4 regions of the Shimia sp. R11_0 genome follow, and region 4 is predicted to be linked to each of the others. Evidence: riboswitches for the same ligand, from Rfam matches in the RefSeq annotation. Region 4 holds a riboswitch; each other region holds the start of a gene.
The links. Region 4 has a riboswitch for cobalamin ahead of J7382_RS04075 (DUF4198 domain-containing protein). Riboswitches for the same ligand answer to the same signal wherever they lie in the genome.

Region 1: another riboswitch for cobalamin. It lies ahead of J7382_RS10305 (aromatic ring-hydroxylating dioxygenase subunit alpha); the one in region 4 lies ahead of J7382_RS04075 (DUF4198 domain-containing protein).
Region 2: another riboswitch for cobalamin. It lies ahead of J7382_RS15855 (DUF1636 domain-containing protein); the one in region 4 lies ahead of J7382_RS04075 (DUF4198 domain-containing protein).
Region 3: another riboswitch for cobalamin. It lies ahead of nrdH (glutaredoxin-like protein NrdH); the one in region 4 lies ahead of J7382_RS04075 (DUF4198 domain-containing protein).

The regions. Positions count from the first base shown of each region.
Region 1 covers NZ_JAGHQY010000004.1:202,712-206,630, reverse strand. Annotated here, with positions in the region: gene J7382_RS10315 (ABC transporter ATP-binding protein) at 1-16, opposite strand, end outside; gene J7382_RS10310 (GntR family transcriptional regulator) at 250-927, shown strand; cobalamin riboswitch at 1,066-1,270, shown strand; gene J7382_RS10305 (aromatic ring-hydroxylating dioxygenase subunit alpha) at 1,380-2,606, shown strand; gene J7382_RS10300 (hybrid-cluster NAD(P)-dependent oxidoreductase) at 2,612-3,691, shown strand; gene J7382_RS10295 (nucleoside triphosphate pyrophosphohydrolase family protein) at 3,761-3,919, opposite strand, start outside.
Region 2 covers NZ_JAGHQY010000008.1:62,702-66,620, forward strand. Annotated here, with positions in the region: gene cobN (cobaltochelatase subunit CobN) at 1-456, opposite strand, end outside; gene cobW (cobalamin biosynthesis protein CobW) at 463-1,554, opposite strand; gene J7382_RS15855 (DUF1636 domain-containing protein) at 1,555-1,935, opposite strand; cobalamin riboswitch at 2,013-2,229, opposite strand; gene cobO (cob(I)yrinic acid a,c-diamide adenosyltransferase) at 2,270-2,887, shown strand; gene J7382_RS15865 (metal-dependent hydrolase) at 2,890-3,360, shown strand; gene J7382_RS15870 (Lin0512 family protein) at 3,357-3,704, shown strand; gene J7382_RS15875 (Lin0512 family protein) at 3,701-3,919, shown strand, end outside.
Region 3 covers NZ_JAGHQY010000004.1:196,997-200,915, forward strand. Annotated here, with positions in the region: gene J7382_RS10265 (MSMEG_0569 family flavin-dependent oxidoreductase) at 1-211, shown strand, start outside; gene J7382_RS10270 (Pnap_2097 family protein) at 211-1,032, shown strand; cobalamin riboswitch at 1,466-1,657, shown strand; gene nrdH (glutaredoxin-like protein NrdH) at 1,743-1,964, shown strand; gene nrdI (class Ib ribonucleoside-diphosphate reductase assembly flavoprotein NrdI) at 1,990-2,397, shown strand; gene nrdE (class 1b ribonucleoside-diphosphate reductase subunit alpha) at 2,379-3,919, shown strand, end outside.
Region 4 covers NZ_JAGHQY010000001.1:879,996-883,914, reverse strand. Annotated here, with positions in the region: gene J7382_RS04095 (ABC transporter ATP-binding protein) at 1-45, opposite strand, end outside; gene cbiQ (cobalt ECF transporter T component CbiQ) at 42-824, opposite strand; gene J7382_RS04085 (cobalt ABC transporter permease) at 824-1,405, opposite strand; gene cbiM (cobalt transporter CbiM) at 1,402-2,013, opposite strand; gene J7382_RS04075 (DUF4198 domain-containing protein) at 2,021-2,806, opposite strand; cobalamin riboswitch at 2,936-3,139, opposite strand; gene J7382_RS04070 (TonB-dependent siderophore receptor) at 3,385-3,919, shown strand, end outside.

The sequences.
Region 1 (3,919 bases), on a different contig from region 4:
CAGGTTTCAAGGTCATGCGACACCCCCAAGGTTAGGAAAACCTTGAGTGGCAACACTTCTCAAAACCAAGATTATTCGTGAAATGCGCCGATGCGCTCCTCAGAGAGTCTTGGATTTTGTGCACGCATTCCTGCGGTTGTGTATTTTTGAGGCTAAAATTGTATACAATCTGATTTTTGGTTGCACACAGTCTTGAGGTTGGCAAAAAAATTTGCACCGGTGAGGGGCGTGACTGATATGAACCCCGGTATGACCCTGCAGACTTCAAACCTAGACCAAATTGTTGGACAGCTGACCGAAGCTGTGCATGAACACCGCATCCTGCCTGGTGCCAAATTGCGCGAGGATGAGGTCGGAGAGATTTTTGGGGTCAGTCGCACCATTGTGCGCCAAGCCCTGCGTGCCATGGCGCATGAGGGGCTTGTCACGATTGAGCGCAATCGTGGTGCCTTTGTTGCGCGCCCCTCTATCAAGCAGGCGCGGGAAGTCTTTGAAGCTCGGGCCTTGCTGGAGCCCCAGACCGCTCGCGCCGCCGCAGAGCGCGCCACGCCTGAGGACATCGCGCAGTTGGAGCGGCACATCACAGCCGAACATGATGCGCTTAAGCGAGGCGAAGCCGGGGTGGCGCTGAAGCTGTCCGGCGACTTTCATCTGTCGATTGCCCGCATTGCGGATCAGAAGATCATTGAGGACTTCCTGCGCCAGTTGATATCGCGCTCCTCGCTGGTGATTGCGCTTTACTGGCGGCGGCGCAATGCGCTGTGTGAAAGTCACGCGCATCATGCGCTGATCACTGCCTTGGGCGCGGGCGATGGGGATGGGGCAGAAGAGCTGATGAAAGGGCATCTGCTGGATTTGTTCACCCAGCTGGACCTGCGCGAATACGATCCTGCCCCGACCTCTCTGCGAGACGCCTTGGGCAAATAGGGGTGTAACGACAGCTACGTCTGTCGTGACGTTTCGTAAAAGAGACACACGTAAAACGGTATTTTGCCATGCACAAACAGTCGCAGCGTTTTTGCGTCTTAGAATGTCGTTAACATTCAACAAAACCCAGACCCGTGGCCTAGGGTTGCCCTGTAAGGTGCCGCCTCGTCAGTTTGATGGGGTGGAGAATTGGGAAGCCGGTGAAACTCCGGCACTGCCCCCGCAACGGTAACAGAGACGAGGTTCGGCAAACGACCACTGGGAAGAGGATCCCGGGAAGGTGCCGCAACCGGGCGAAAGCCGCTCTGAAGTCCGGAAACCAGCCTTGCAGATATGTCAAACCGCGGGTGGCGGTGGGGGCACTTGGCTCGGCTTCGTTCCTCTTCGGTGCCGCCTGTGTCTCCTTTGTCACTTGCTCAAGCAAGGCCGCGGGGCGCGGCAGGAGAGCCAAAATGAGTCATATTCACACCCTGCTGGCGCGTCGAAACCCAGGTCATGCGCTGGAGCAGGCTTTTTACACCGATCCCGAGGTGTTTCAGACCGATCTGGAGGCCATTCACTACCGCACCTGGCTGTTTGCCACCGCGGCCTGTGAGCTGGAAAAACCGGGCAGCTATGTCACCTATAATGTGGGCGCTTACCGTGTGGTGATCGTGCGCGGGGCCGACAATGAGATCCGCGCCTTCCACAACACCTGCCGCCATCGCGGCTCGGTGATCTGCAAGGCCGCCAAGGGCCATGCGCCCAAGCTGGTCTGCCCGTATCACCAGTGGACCTATGAGCTTGACGGCTCACTCCTCTGGGCGCGTGACATGGGGCCGGAGTTTGACCCCACCAAACACGGGCTGAAAACCGTGCATTGCCGCGAACTGGCGGGGCTGGTCTATATCTGTCTGGCCGAAGACGCTCCGGATTTCGCCGCCTTTGCCGAGACCGTGCGCCCCTATCTGGAGGCCCATGATCTGGGGAATGCCAAAGTGGCCTATGAGAGCTCCATTGTCGAAAACGGCAACTGGAAGCTGGTGTGGGAAAATAACCGTGAATGCTATCACTGTGGCGGCAACCACCCGGCACTGTGCCGCACCTACCCCGATGATCCCAGCGTGACCGGTATTGGCGAAGGCGGTGAAACACCGGATCACCTGCAGGCACATTTTGATCGCTGCGAGGCCGCAGGCCTGCCCGCCAATTTCCACCTCAGCGCAGACGGGCAATACCGCGTGGCGCGTATGCCTTTGAAAGAAGGCGCGGAAAGCTACACGATGGATGGTAAAACTGCCGTGCGCCCATGGCTGGGGCGTGTGCCGTTTTCCGATGCGGGCGCGCTGTTGCAGTTCCACTACCCGACCACATGGAACCATTTCCTTGCGGATCACTCCATCCTGTTCCGGGTCACCCCGATCAGCCCCACAGAGACCGAAGTGACCACCAAATGGCTGGTGCACAAAAACGCGGTGGAAGGCCGGGATTATGATCTCAAGCGGCTGACCGAAGTCTGGATGGCCACCAATGATGAGGATCGCCGCGTGGTCGAGGACAACCAGCAGGGCATCAACAGCCCGGCCTATGTGCCCGGCCCCTATTCCCCGACACAGGAATCCGGCGTGCTGCAGTTTGTGGAATGGTATTGCGCAACATTGGCCACCCATCTGGCCCCCGGCAGCATGGCAGCGGAGTGACCCCGATGAAAGACCTCACCACCGCCCCCGCGATCTGGCGTGACAGCGAAATGCTGGAATGTGTGTCGATTGTGCCGGAGATGCCCAACACCGCCAGCTTCACCTTCCGGGCCCCATCGGGCGCGCTGTTTGCCTATGATGCGGGCCAGTTCCTGACCCTGGAGATCCCCGCCCCCGGTGAGCCCGGCGGCGTGGTGCACCGCACCTATACGATCTCCTCCTCACCTTCACGCCCACGCTCGATCACCATCACGGCCAAGGCACAGCCAGACAGCATCGGCACCCGCTGGATGCTGGACAATCTGCGCCCCGGCACCCGGCTGAAAGCGATTGGTCCGGCGGGGCTGTTCACCAATGCCAAGAGCCGCGCGCGCAAATATCTGTTTATCTCTGCTGGCTCAGGCATCACCCCGATGATGTCCATGACCACCTGTATGTGGGATGAAGGGCAAGAGCTTGACGCGGTGTTCATCAACTGCGCCAAACGCCCCTCGGAAATCATCTTTCGCCAGCGGCTGGAACAGATGGCCAGCCGCACCCCCGGTCTGGATCTGAAATTTGTGGTCGAAGAGCCGGACCCCTATACCCCGTGGACCGGCTATCAGGGCCAGTTCAACCAGCTGATGCTGGGCCTGATGGCGCCGGATTATCTGGAGCGGGAGGTCTATTGCTGTGGGCCGGAGCCCTTCATGACCGCGGTGCGCGAAGCGCTGGCTGGTCTGGGCTTTGACATGGACAACTACCATCAGGAAAGCTTTGGCGCGCCAGTGGAAACCGAAGCCGAACAGCCCGCGCTGGATGATGTGGTGCCTGATGAGGACAGCAAGGCGGAAATCCATTTCGCCACCTCCGATGTCACCGCAAAAGTGGCCGAAACTGAAACCGTGCTCGCCGCCGCGCGCTCGGTCGGGCTCAACATCCCCTCAGGCTGTACCTTCGGCGTCTGCGGCACCTGCAAGGTCAAAAAGACCGAAGGCGAGGTGCATATGGTCCACAACGGCGGCATTTCGGACGACGATATCGAAGCCGGTTACATCCTCGCCTGCTGCTCCAACCCGATTGGGAAAGTGGCAGTAGAGGTCTGAGCCCCCCGCTCTCGGGCTCTAAGGAAGGCCCGGCAGACATGCCGGGCTTTTTTTATTCTGTGGGCGAGATCAGCCGTCTTTCAAAAACTGCCCGAGGTCCGGCGGGCGGAAATCCGGCCCCTTCAGTACTTTGCCATCTTCGCGCAGCACGGGGCGGCCGTCAGCCCCCAGTTTGGACATGTTGGAGGCATGCACCTCTTCCATGCCCGCCTGTTTGATCCCATGCAG
Region 2 (3,919 bases), on a different contig from region 4:
TGCCTGCGCGGCAATTGCGCCGCCCGTGTCACAGAGATGTGTCAGCCGATGCAGGGTGGAGACGGGCAGTGTTGAGGTCTCGTCCAAACGTTCATCAGGGCGCCCATCAGCAGGCAAAACGGCCAGCGCAATGCCTTTTTCCTGTGCCAGCGCGCGCACCTGTTGAATGCCATATTGCCAATAAGAGATGCCGCCAATGAGGCGGATCAGAATGGCCTTGGCACCTGACAATGTCTGTTCCACGTAAGTGTCGACAGACAGAGGGTGTTTCAAAGCTGTCAGATTGGCCAGCCGCAGCGTGGGCAAATCCCCGTTGCTGCGGTGCCAGCCCGCCGCGAAAGCCCCCAGATCACTGTCTGAGAAAGACAGCACGACAAGATCGGCCGGGGTTTGACCCAGATCCATCGGGGTGTCGGCCTCATCAAGGCCATGGCTTTCGCGAAAGACTACATGCATGGCGGTTTAGTCTATCAGAGCTGCGCGGATCGCTTCGACATTTACGTCACCCTGTTCCGCAATCACGACCATGCGCCCCTGACGACCTTCCTCTGGTTTCCAAGGACGATCATACTGATGCCGTACACGTGCGCCAACCGCCTGTACCAGCAGGCGCATGGGTTTGCCGGCAACCGCCGCATAGCCTTTCACACGCAAGATATTCTGATCTTTGGCCATTTTTTCGATTTTGGCGGCAAATGTGGCCGGATCAGACTGCTCAGGTACATCCACGACAATGCTGTTGAACGCGTCATGATCGTGGTCGTGATCATGATGGTGATGCTCATCGTCGTGCTCATGGTCATGGTCGTGATGGTGATGATGGTCTTCGTGGTGTGACGGGCGCGCGTCGATGTCATCCTCCGCGGCTGCTTCCAATCCCAGAATCACGCGTGGATCCACCACGCCTTCTGCCACTTCCACCACAGGCAGGGTGCGCGGCGCGGCTTTCAAAACGATGTCTTTCGCCTTGGCCGTGCCTTCCGGGCCAGCAAGATCCGGTTTGGTCAAAAGCACGATGTCAGCGCAGTTGATCTGATCCTGAAACACTTCAGACAGGGGCGTTTCGTGGTCCAGACCTTCATCTGCCTCACGCTGAGCATCCACCGCGGCGACATTGCTTGCAAACCGACCATCTGCAACCGCTTCAGCATCGGCCAGCGCAATCACACCGTCCACGGTGATTTTGGAGCGGATATCGGGCCAGTCAAAAGCTTTGAGCAGGGGTTTGGGCAGCGCCAGACCAGAGGTCTCGATCAGAATATGCTCTGGGCGCGGCTCCAGTGCCATCAGGGCTTCGATGGTCGGAATGAAATCATCCGCCACGGTGCAGCAGATGCACCCATTGGCCAGTTCCAGAATGTTTTCAGCAGGGCAATCCGGGATGGCGCAGGATTTCAGGATCTCTCCGTCGACACCAACATCGCCAAATTCATTGACGATGACGGCAAGGCGCTTGCCCTGCGGGTTTTGCATCAACTCCCGCACAAGCGTGGTTTTACCAGACCCAAGAAAGCCGGTGATGACGGTGACGGGAAGTTTCTCAAGCGAGCTCATTTAGGTGGTCTCCAGTGGGGGAATGCGTGCAATGCAGTTTTTGCGGAAGTGTGTGGAGCGTTCGCGCCAAGGTACGAGACCGTCAGCGGTGGCTGCGTATTTCGTCACGCCTTCTGCGACAAGCGCCACATCCTCTGCGCCGGTAAAGTTGCCGTAGATATAGGTCCAGCGATCCGCGCCACCGCGCAGAGTGATGGAGCAGCCTTGATTGCAGTTGGAAAAACATTCAACGCCGCGCAATGTCACATTGTCCGGCAGCTCACTTGTTCCCAAAGCCTCAAACAGTTGTGTGCCGGGGCGCGGCCCTTCCACATCTGTCGGCTGTCCCGCACGGCAGGTGGTGCAGACAAGCAGTTCGACTGGAGCGGTTGCATCAGCCATGGTCATCAGTCCCTTTTCAGGAACGGGGGCACACGGGACACCTTTCTTCAGAGCCCGACACCGAAACACCCCGTCCGGTTCATGTCATTTCCGCTGGCAGGTCTCCCGGCTTGCGGATTTCAGGGACATGCCCTGACGGGCCGCCGGCCTTCCCGGAGTGCTCCAGTGGCTGTGGCGGACCTTTCCGGTCACGGTCGCGGGGGCGGCTGCGCTTTGGGCCTTGACGTCAGGCCCGTTTCACATTCCCTTTTCACCTGCTCAAAACGAGCAGAAACCAGCGACATTCCGAATGGGCAATGATCGCGGCTGTGTCAAGCGCGAACGGAGAGGCAGCATGTCTGAAAACACGGATCAGAACGAGCGTCACAAGGCCAAGATGGCAAAAATCAAAGCGGCACGAGACCGTATGATGGCCACCAAGACCGAAGAAAAAGGCTTGATCATCGTGCACACGGGACCCGGAAAAGGCAAAAGCTCTTCGGGATTTGGCATGATCATGCGCTGTATCGCCCATGACATGCCTGTGGCCGTGGTGCAGTTCATCAAAGGCGCGATGGCTACTGGCGAACGGGCCTTTCTGGAAGAGCATTTCCCTGAAGAAGTCAAATTTCATGTGTCAGGGGAAGGTTTTACCTGGGAGACGCAAGATCGCGAGCGTGATATTGCCAAAGCAGAGGCCGGCTGGGAGCTGGCCAAAGAGCTGATCCGAGATCCCAAGAACCGCTTCGTGATGCTGGATGAAATCAACATCGCGCTGCGCAATGATTATCTGAACATCGATGATGTTGTGGATTTTCTACTGAGTGAAAAGCCTGCGATGACTCACGTTCTTTTGACCGGGCGCAACGCCAAGCCGGAGCTGATTGAGGCCGCTGATCTGGTCACCGAGATGACTTTGCTGAAACACCCCTTCCGCGATGGCATCAAAGCGCAGGCGGGGGTGGAGTTCTAGCAGTGCTGATCGCGCATCTCCCCGCAGGATATCTTGCGGCCAAGGGAGCGCAGGGTGCTGGCGCGTCAAAAGCGGTTTTCTGGGGCATTTTGCTGGGCAGTATCGCGCCGGATTTTGACATGCTCTGGTTCTTTTTTGTGGATAGCCAAAGCACACATCATCACGACTACCTGACCCACAGGCCGATACTTTGGGCGGGTTTGCTCTTGTTTGGGCTTCTACTCCGGCGCCCGTTTCTGATCGCGGTGGGGTGTGGCGCACTGTTCCATCTGATGCTTGATAGTATTGCTGGTAAGGTAAGCTGGGGCTGGCCGTTTTTTGAGGGAGCGACGACGCTTGTGACGGTGCAGGCGACGCAGGGTCATTGGATAAAATCCTTCATGGCTCATTGGACGTTTAAGGTGGAATGTCTGATCGTGCTTGTTGCTGTGGCAGTGTATTTACGGTCAACTTTTAAAGGAAAATCAGAATGATAAAACGCCTTCTGACCGAATTTGGCATGGGGACTTCGCTGCGCCGTCAGGATTATACCGAGGCGGCAAGTCGCGCGGTGAAAGATGCGTTGTGGCACAATTCGATCAACCTCGCAGAGCTGTTTGGCAAAGACAAATCGGAGATGATCATCACTGTTGAGGTCGCGGTGCAGCAGCCGGAACAGCTCGACACAGAGGTGATCGCGGCGATCTTTCCTTATGGCCAAGTCACTGTAAAGGCGGTGAAAGGTGGGCTGGATGTGCCGCGCACGGATGGCGGCAATCCGACCGTGATGGCCAATGTCGCCATTTCCGTGGCGCTTGATGTGGAGGATGTGGCATGAGCGAGCAGCGTTTCATCATCGAAATGGGCATGGGCAACGACCAATACGGCCAAGACTACACAAAAGCGGCTGCGCGGGCGATTGAGGATGCCATTCGGCATTCGTCGATTCCGCTGTTTGCGGCTTTGGGCAAGGATCCCAAAGAGATGCGGGTGCAGGTGACCGTGGGCGTGCAAGCGCCAGAGCAAGTGGATTGCGCCGCGCTTGTGGAAAAA
Region 3 (3,919 bases), on a different contig from region 4:
TTACAGCTGGATTGATGTCGATGTTTTTGATGCGCAGGGGCGCCCGGTCTATCAGCGTGGCGTCTGTGAGGAGACCGGATTTTACTTCATTGGTTTGGGCTGGCTGAACACTTGGGGATCTGGACGCTTTCTGGGAATCGACGAAGACGCGCGCCATTTGGCGACGCATATCGCGGCGACGGCCAAATCCTCTCTTCAGGCCGCCTCGTGATGCCAGCCGCACTTGCGCAGACGAGCGCCCCCTCGCGTCATCACACGCTCACATTAGGCATGGCGCAGCTCGCAATGCGCGGCCTCGCGGAGGACTGGTGGCTCAAATATCTGGGCGATGTACACTGGCAGCTGATCGCAGAGGCGGTTGGCCAACAAACAACCGTGTTCCGCGATGCCAAAGGCCGACAGCTCTACGCGGCCTTCTGCGCTTCCGAATTCTCCCAGATCCAGCCTGATCTGATCGGGCTGGGACACTCACTTGAGATCATCTCCACTCTCTGGGCCGCCGGTCGCAGCCGGATACAGTCTGATCATTGCATTCTGGCACGAGGTCAGGAGATCGCGCGGATCCGACTCGTATCCACGTTTGTGGCGCATATGGAAGCCGGGGTGAATGCAAGCGTCAGCCGCGCAACGCCATTCTTGGTCCCTGTACTGGATCAGGCGCCTGACAGCTTCGCGCACGACACCTCCCAACTGGCCAAGGCACATCGCAATAGCGCCCTGAGCGAGACGCGCGGACTTGACCTACCGACACATGTGGGAATGGACTACAACACAGTCGGCCTCCTTTACTTCCCAAGTTTCTCACGCCTGTTTGAGCAGGCAGAGGCCGCGCTGCACAAACCCGCACCATGGGCACCAATCGCACGGCGTCTGGTGCTCTACTTTGGCAATGTGGAGCCGGGAGAATCTGTCACCGCTGATGCGCTGCCGGTCAGGCCCGGATGTCTGGGCCTGTGGAAACAGGCAACCGCCTCACAGAGGGCGACCAAACTGGCACAATGCTGGGTGAGTCGGCATTGCCCCCCTGATTGATCCCATCGCTTTGCGCGCATGTTACACCCCAAGACGCGCCATGTCTGGCGCCTCGTGACCTGCTGCGACGCAGACCCAAGTGTAATTTCCGTGCCAAAACAATGGAGAAGCTTGCACCCAAATCAAGCTCGGATACGACAGTCAAAACTTCGCACGCAGGCGGAGAGGATCAGATCCTGTTTCAGGACATGAAATCGGAAAACTTATCTTCGCTTCCGCAAGGCTCGGCGTTGCCGGTTGCAAGCGAAAGCGTTAAGATGAGGTACGAAGTCTGACGCCGTGGCATGACCACAACAGTTGCGCCGCCCCCGAGCCATCAGAATTCTTGAATTGCGCCTCATTGCATGAGTTTGACCTGTGATTGCTCAATGTTTGAGCAAAAGAAATTCCATATGGGCTCACCCTATATGTTGACAGCAAATCACATTTCCCCCCAATATCGTGATGCTTCGGTTCCTTCGATTCAGGTCGGAGGCTAAGAGGGAAGCCGGTGAAAATCTGGCACTGCCCCCGCAACTGTGAGCGGTGAGCAAGGTTGAAGTCGCCACTGAAAGTGTGCTTTTGGGAAGGCCAGCCAAGCAGAGAACCGCGAGTCAGGAGACCTGCCGCAGGCGTAAAAAATTAACCACGAACGGAGGGGTCGGGGACGTAAAAAAACGGGACTCGCCCGGCACTGCGTCCTCGGCTTTGTCTAAACTAAAGAGGACAGTATGAGCATCATCGTCTACTCCAAACCCGCCTGTGTGCAATGCACCGCCACCACACGCGCGCTGGATGCCAAGGGCATCTCTTATGATGTTGTCGATCTGACCGAAGACAACTCTGCTCTCGATCACGTGACCGAACTTGGTTACCGTCAGGCCCCTGTTGTTGTGGCTGGTGGCGACCATTGGTCCGGCTTCCGCCCTGACATGATTGCGCGTCTGGGCTGAGGCTGTGGCGGGCCGCCCTCCGGCACTGGTTTACTACTCTTCAGCTTCAGGCAACACGCGCCGGTTTGTGGACCGGCTGGGATATGAGGCAGCGCGCATACCGATTGAGCCAGATGCGCCGCTGCCCGATCTGCGTGATCCCTTTGTCCTGATATGTCCGACCTATGCCGATGGAGAAGGACGCGGAGCAGTGCCAAAGCAGGTGATCCGCTTTCTGAATAACCCGGAAAACCGAAATCAGCTTTGCGGCGTAATCGGATCCGGAAATAGAAACTTTGGTGCGACCTATGCTTTGGCGGGTCGCATCATTTCTGAAAAATGCAACGTGCCGCTGCTCTATACGTTTGAGCTGGCTGGCACCCAAACTGACATTGACCGCCTGCGCGCCGGGCTAGACAAATTGGGAGATAGCCTATGCTCGACAACGAGCTGAGCACGATGGATTACCACGCGTTGAACGCAATGCTGAATCTCTATGATGGAGAGGGCAATATTCGCTTTGATGCGGACCGTATGGCCGCAAAGCAGTATTTCCTTCAGCATGTGAACCAGAACACCGTGTTCTTTCACTCGCTGGACGAAAAACTCGGCTATCTGGTCGAAGAAGGCTATTACGAAGAAGCGGTTCTGGATCAGTATTCCAAGAACTTCATGCGCAAAATCTGGGACGCGGCCTATGCGCGCAAATTCCGTTTCCCGACCTTCCTTGGCGCGTTCAAATATTACACCTCCTACACGCTGAAGACCCGCGACGGGCAACGCTATCTGGAACGCTACGAAGACCGGGTGGTGATGACCGCACTGTGTCTGGCGCGGGGCGACGAAGAGCTGGCGCTGAACTTCATGGAAGAGATGCTGTCTGGCCGCTTCCAGCCGGCCACGCCCACTTTCCTGAACGCGGGCAAAGCCTCCCGCGGGGAGCTGATCTCCTGCTTCCTGCTGCGTCTGGAAGACAATATGGAAAGCATTGGCCGCGGTATCAACTCGGCGCTGCAGCTCTCCAAGCGGGGCGGCGGTGTGGCGCTTCTGCTGACCAACATTCGTGAGCATGGTGCGCCGATCAAAGGCATTGAGAACCAATCTTCCGGGGTGATCCCTGTGATGAAGCTGCTCGAAGACAGCTTCTCTTATGCCAACCAGCTGGGCGCACGTCAGGGCGCAGGCGCAGTCTATCTGAATGCGCACCACCCCGACATCATGCGCTTTCTGGACACCAAGCGTGAAAATGCAGATGAGAAAATCCGCATCAAGACGCTGTCGCTTGGCGTGGTGATCCCCGACATCACCTTTGAGCTCGCCAAGAAAAACGCCGATATGTATCTGTTCTCTCCGCATGATGTGGAGAAGGTCTATGGCGTGCCATTCTCTGAAATCTCGGTGACCGAGAAATACAATGAGATGGTCGAGGACAAACGCATTCGCAAATCCAAAGTGAACGCGCGCGAGTTCTTCCAGACCATTGCCGAAATCCAGTTTGAGAGCGGCTATCCCTATGTGATGTTTGAGGACACGGTGAACCGGATGAACCCGATTGAGGGCCGGATCAACATGTCCAACCTGTGTTCGGAAATCCTGCAGGTCAATGAGGCGTCTGAGTTCAACGAAGACCTCGGCTACGCCAAGATGGGCAGCGATATCTCCTGTAACCTCGGCTCCCTCAACATCGCCAAGACCATGGACGGCAAAGACTTTGGCCGCTCTGTTGGGGCCGCGATCCGTGCCCTGACCGCTGTTTCGGAAATGTCTGCGATCGACTCCGTGCCCTCTGTGCGCAAGGGCAATGACGACAGCCACGCCATTGGTCTGGGTCAGATGAACCTGCACGGCTATCTGGCGCGCGAGCGTATTCACTACGGCAGCGCGGACGGCATTGAGTTCACCTCGGTCTATTTTGCCACAGTGGCCTATCACGCCATCCGCACCTCTTGCGATCTCGCACAAGAGCGCAAAGCCAG
Region 4 (3,919 bases):
CCCTGGATAGGCAAAATGGATGTCGTCGAGCTGCAAGATCGTCATGCAAAATCCACAATCAGTAGTCCGATGCAGGCAGCTCCCAAGAGAGCGGCAAACACATGGTCGCGCCTGCTCATAGAGAACTCTTGTAGCAACATCAGCCTCCCGGAGAAACCTCTACACTTCATGGCCCCCAGAATGCGCTCGGATCGCTCAATCGCCCGCACCATCATCATACCGACGAGATAGCCAAAACTGCGATATGTGTGCCAGTTTGTACCGGGCCGAAATCCGCGAATTTTCATCGCGCTGCGCAGCCGTAAATACTCTTCCCGTAGCACCTCAATGTAGCGGATGGTGAACATCATCAAATGCACCAGAACTTCCGGACACCGCAGCCGATGTAACGCATGGCCAAGTGTTACGGGCTCCATCGTGCCCACCAGAACCATCAGGGTCAGAATAACGGCGTTGGCCGTCAATGCGATCTCGACAGCTTTCCAAAGCCCCTGCCAACTTGCAGGGAAGCCAAACACCGTGAACATCACGTCTCCGGGCATGGAAAACGGCATTAAAACCAGCATAAAAATGATGAAACCATCCATCATGGCCATACGCTTCAACGTGCGCCGGATCGGCAAACGCGACAGAAGAAGCAACCCAATCGCGATGCTCAACGCGGCGAGCAAGCCCGGCACGGAGCCCAGCGCAACCGTCACAACAGCAAACACACAGGCCATAACAATACGCATACGCGGATCAATATCCGCAATCAGGCCATAAGGCGCATCTTGCTCTGCCTCAGCCAGCGTCTTGGCTTGGGGTTCCAGCACATGTGCCATCAGCCAGCCAACTTCTTGCGGGCCGCGATGTAAAATCCAATCCCAAACAGACCAAGGATATACCCAATACCCCCAAGGATGGTCTGAAGATCATTCTGTTCCCGGTAGGCCGCAATCTCACGTCGCAAAGGGCGCAGCTCATCACGCACGGCCTTGGCAATTGCGGCGCGCTCTTCATCCGATAGCCCAGCGACGATAACCGCCTCAGGTCCTGCTACAGCGGCCTGAACCTCGGAGGTTGCGACAACCTCCGCTGCAACGCCCATAATTTTGGCAACCTCCTGCGCAGCCATGGTGACATTGGCCACATGCCCTGCCCCCAGATCCGCCGTGAACCTATGCGCGACAGGCTGTGTGGGGACATAAAGGAAAAAACCATCGGCATCCGTCACAGTACGGCCGAGCTCGGCCCCATCAGGACCATAGACAATCACTTCCTGATCCACAGCCATATCGCCATTAGAAAACCCAAGCTCTCCCTCAATGGCATCGCCGGCGGGAAACACGCCGGCAATCACTTTATGCGCCAAGGCTGGCAAAGGTGCACAGATGAGACAGGCAATCACGATCCACGGCTTCATGCGGAAGGCCCTTTCACAAAAAGCTCCGGCTTGACCTTCCGTGCGAGCAGAACGGCAAATCCCGTCAACACCGCTTCGATCGCCATCACCGGGATATGGGCAAAAAAGACAAGTTTGGCAGCAGGCAGGAATTCATCACCGGACAAGGCGAGCGAAATCGCCACAAATCCCGTGGTCGCGGCGATGGCAAAAGCGCCACCAATCCCGCCCCAGATGGCACCATGAACCGGCGAACCCCGTCCAATCAGGCGCCCAAAAATCATCCAGGCCAAGACAGCAGGCAAGGCAATATTCACGGTGTTGACCCCAAGCACGGTCAGGCCACCAAAGCCAAAGAACACAGCCTGCAACAGAAGACCGACAAACAAGGCCGGAAAGGCGGCCCAGCCAAGCAAAAGCCCGGCCAGACCGTTGAGTATCAAATGCACAGAGGACGGGCCAATTGGCACATGGATCAAAGAGGCCACAAAGAAACTGGCAGACAGCACACCCGCTGTGGGAATGCGGTCAAGATCCAGCGATCTCAGGCCCATAGCGATCCCCCCGACCGCGGCGACAGCGCCACCAATCACGACAAGGTTTGACAAGGCTCCGTCAACAATGTGCATTTTAGCCTTACTCCAGATCCCAGGCGCGGATCCAGATCACAGCATCCTGGCTGAGTTCCTTGCCTTCGTGCTCGGTCGCAGGACCAGAGCCCAGCGCCGCAAAGCCCCAGTAGCCTGCTTTTGGCACGCCAAAGGAGAAATAGCCGTTGTCATCGGAAATTGCCACGATGGCCCCACCCGGCAGCGCTCCAACGGTTGCCGCCTTGGCACCGGTGCCCGCCAGATCAGGTTCTGCGGCCATATACTCGATTTCGATTTCCGCGCCTGCAACGGGCTTCCCTTCGCTCAGCACACGACCGGTGAAGGTGGAGCCTGCCACAATGTTGTAAGGCTTGTTCAGCGGCAGGATTTCCGTGGCCAGCCCCTGAGGCTGATCCCAGTCGGTCGGCAGCGCATTGCGGTTCAGATAGGTTTTGGTGATCTGCTGAATGAAGATGTCTTCAGACTCTTCATAGTAAGGCGCAGGCACAGTCACGACCACATAGTCACCGGAGCGTTTCACAGGCACGGAGCCGAGAAAGGCTTTGGCACTGTTGTCTGGGCCATCAAAAGTGGTCTCTTCCAGCGTGTCCATCAGATCGGTTTTTTCGCCATTGTGGATGACAAAAAACTCTTCGGGCTTTTCAAGCGTCATCACGTGACCGGCTTCATGCGGATGCCAGAAGATCAGCTTCACAGGAACATCCCCCGGACGCTCGATCATAGTATTTTCTGTGTACTCAAGCAGAAAATGCGCCTGCGCCATTGCCGGGATCGACAAAGCAGCAGTGGCCGCTAAAAGCAGTTTTTTCATAAATCAGGTCCTTATCACGTCGCGCCTTCCCCGGCGCATTCCTAAAATACCGCCAAGACGCGCGCCCCAATGTGCCCCAAGGACAGACATGGATCTGGCGCGCACCCCGTCGCCAATGATGAACGCCCCTTCCGAGGGCGCATGTCTGGCAGGTCTCCTGACTTGCGGGTCAAAACACTCAGGCTGGCCTTCCCGGGCACTCCCAGTGGCATGTATCAGCCGTGCTCGCCGCCTACAGTTGCGGGGGCAGTTGCAGAATTGGCGTCAAGACACCGCACTGCATTCCCTATTGCTTCTGAGATTCCTCCCAGAACCGGACATGAGGGGTAGATGCCAGAAGTCGAATTACACGGTCAATACTCGATTGCGACATCACGCTCCCTGAACACGAAACCTGTGCAGATATCGCGCCGCCCCCAACTGCCCCAACGACACGTCACAAAGATGTGCCTACAAAGCAACATTTCACATTCGTTCACATGTGAGCAAATTGACGTTCCCCCCCTATATTCCTATCGCGCCTTAACAACCCAGCGCATCGCCAGGCATCACACACCAACAGGAATGGGAAACGTGTCATGCTCTTGCGGCGTACGACTGTGTCCCTGTGCGCGCTGGTTGCGGCCCTCCCGGCCTTTGCACAGGACATCGATCTCGAAGATATCAATGTAAGCGGAGCCAATACCGAAGGCTTCTTTGGCGAAACCATCTCTCTGCAGACCGGTACAGTCGCGAAAACCGGCGATGCGATTGCGGAAACACCCCGCTCGGTCAGCGTTATCACCGCAGATCAGATCCAAGAACGCGGCGCACGCGATCTCGAAGAAGTGCTCGCCTACACGCCCGGCGTACGCGCCGGTGCCTTTGGCATGGATAACCGCGCAGACTGGTCCTACGTCCGTGGCTTCAATCCAAGCTTCCTGCGGGATGGTCTCCCAACTCGCTATGGCTTCTACAACAGCCCACGTCCCGAAACCTTCCTCCTGAACAGTGTTGAAGTACTGCGCGGCCCGGCATCTGGCCTTTATGGCGATAGCTCCGTGGGTGGCGTGATCAACACAACCTCCAAAACCTCCGCACAAGACGCACCCAATATTGTTCAAGCACAGATTG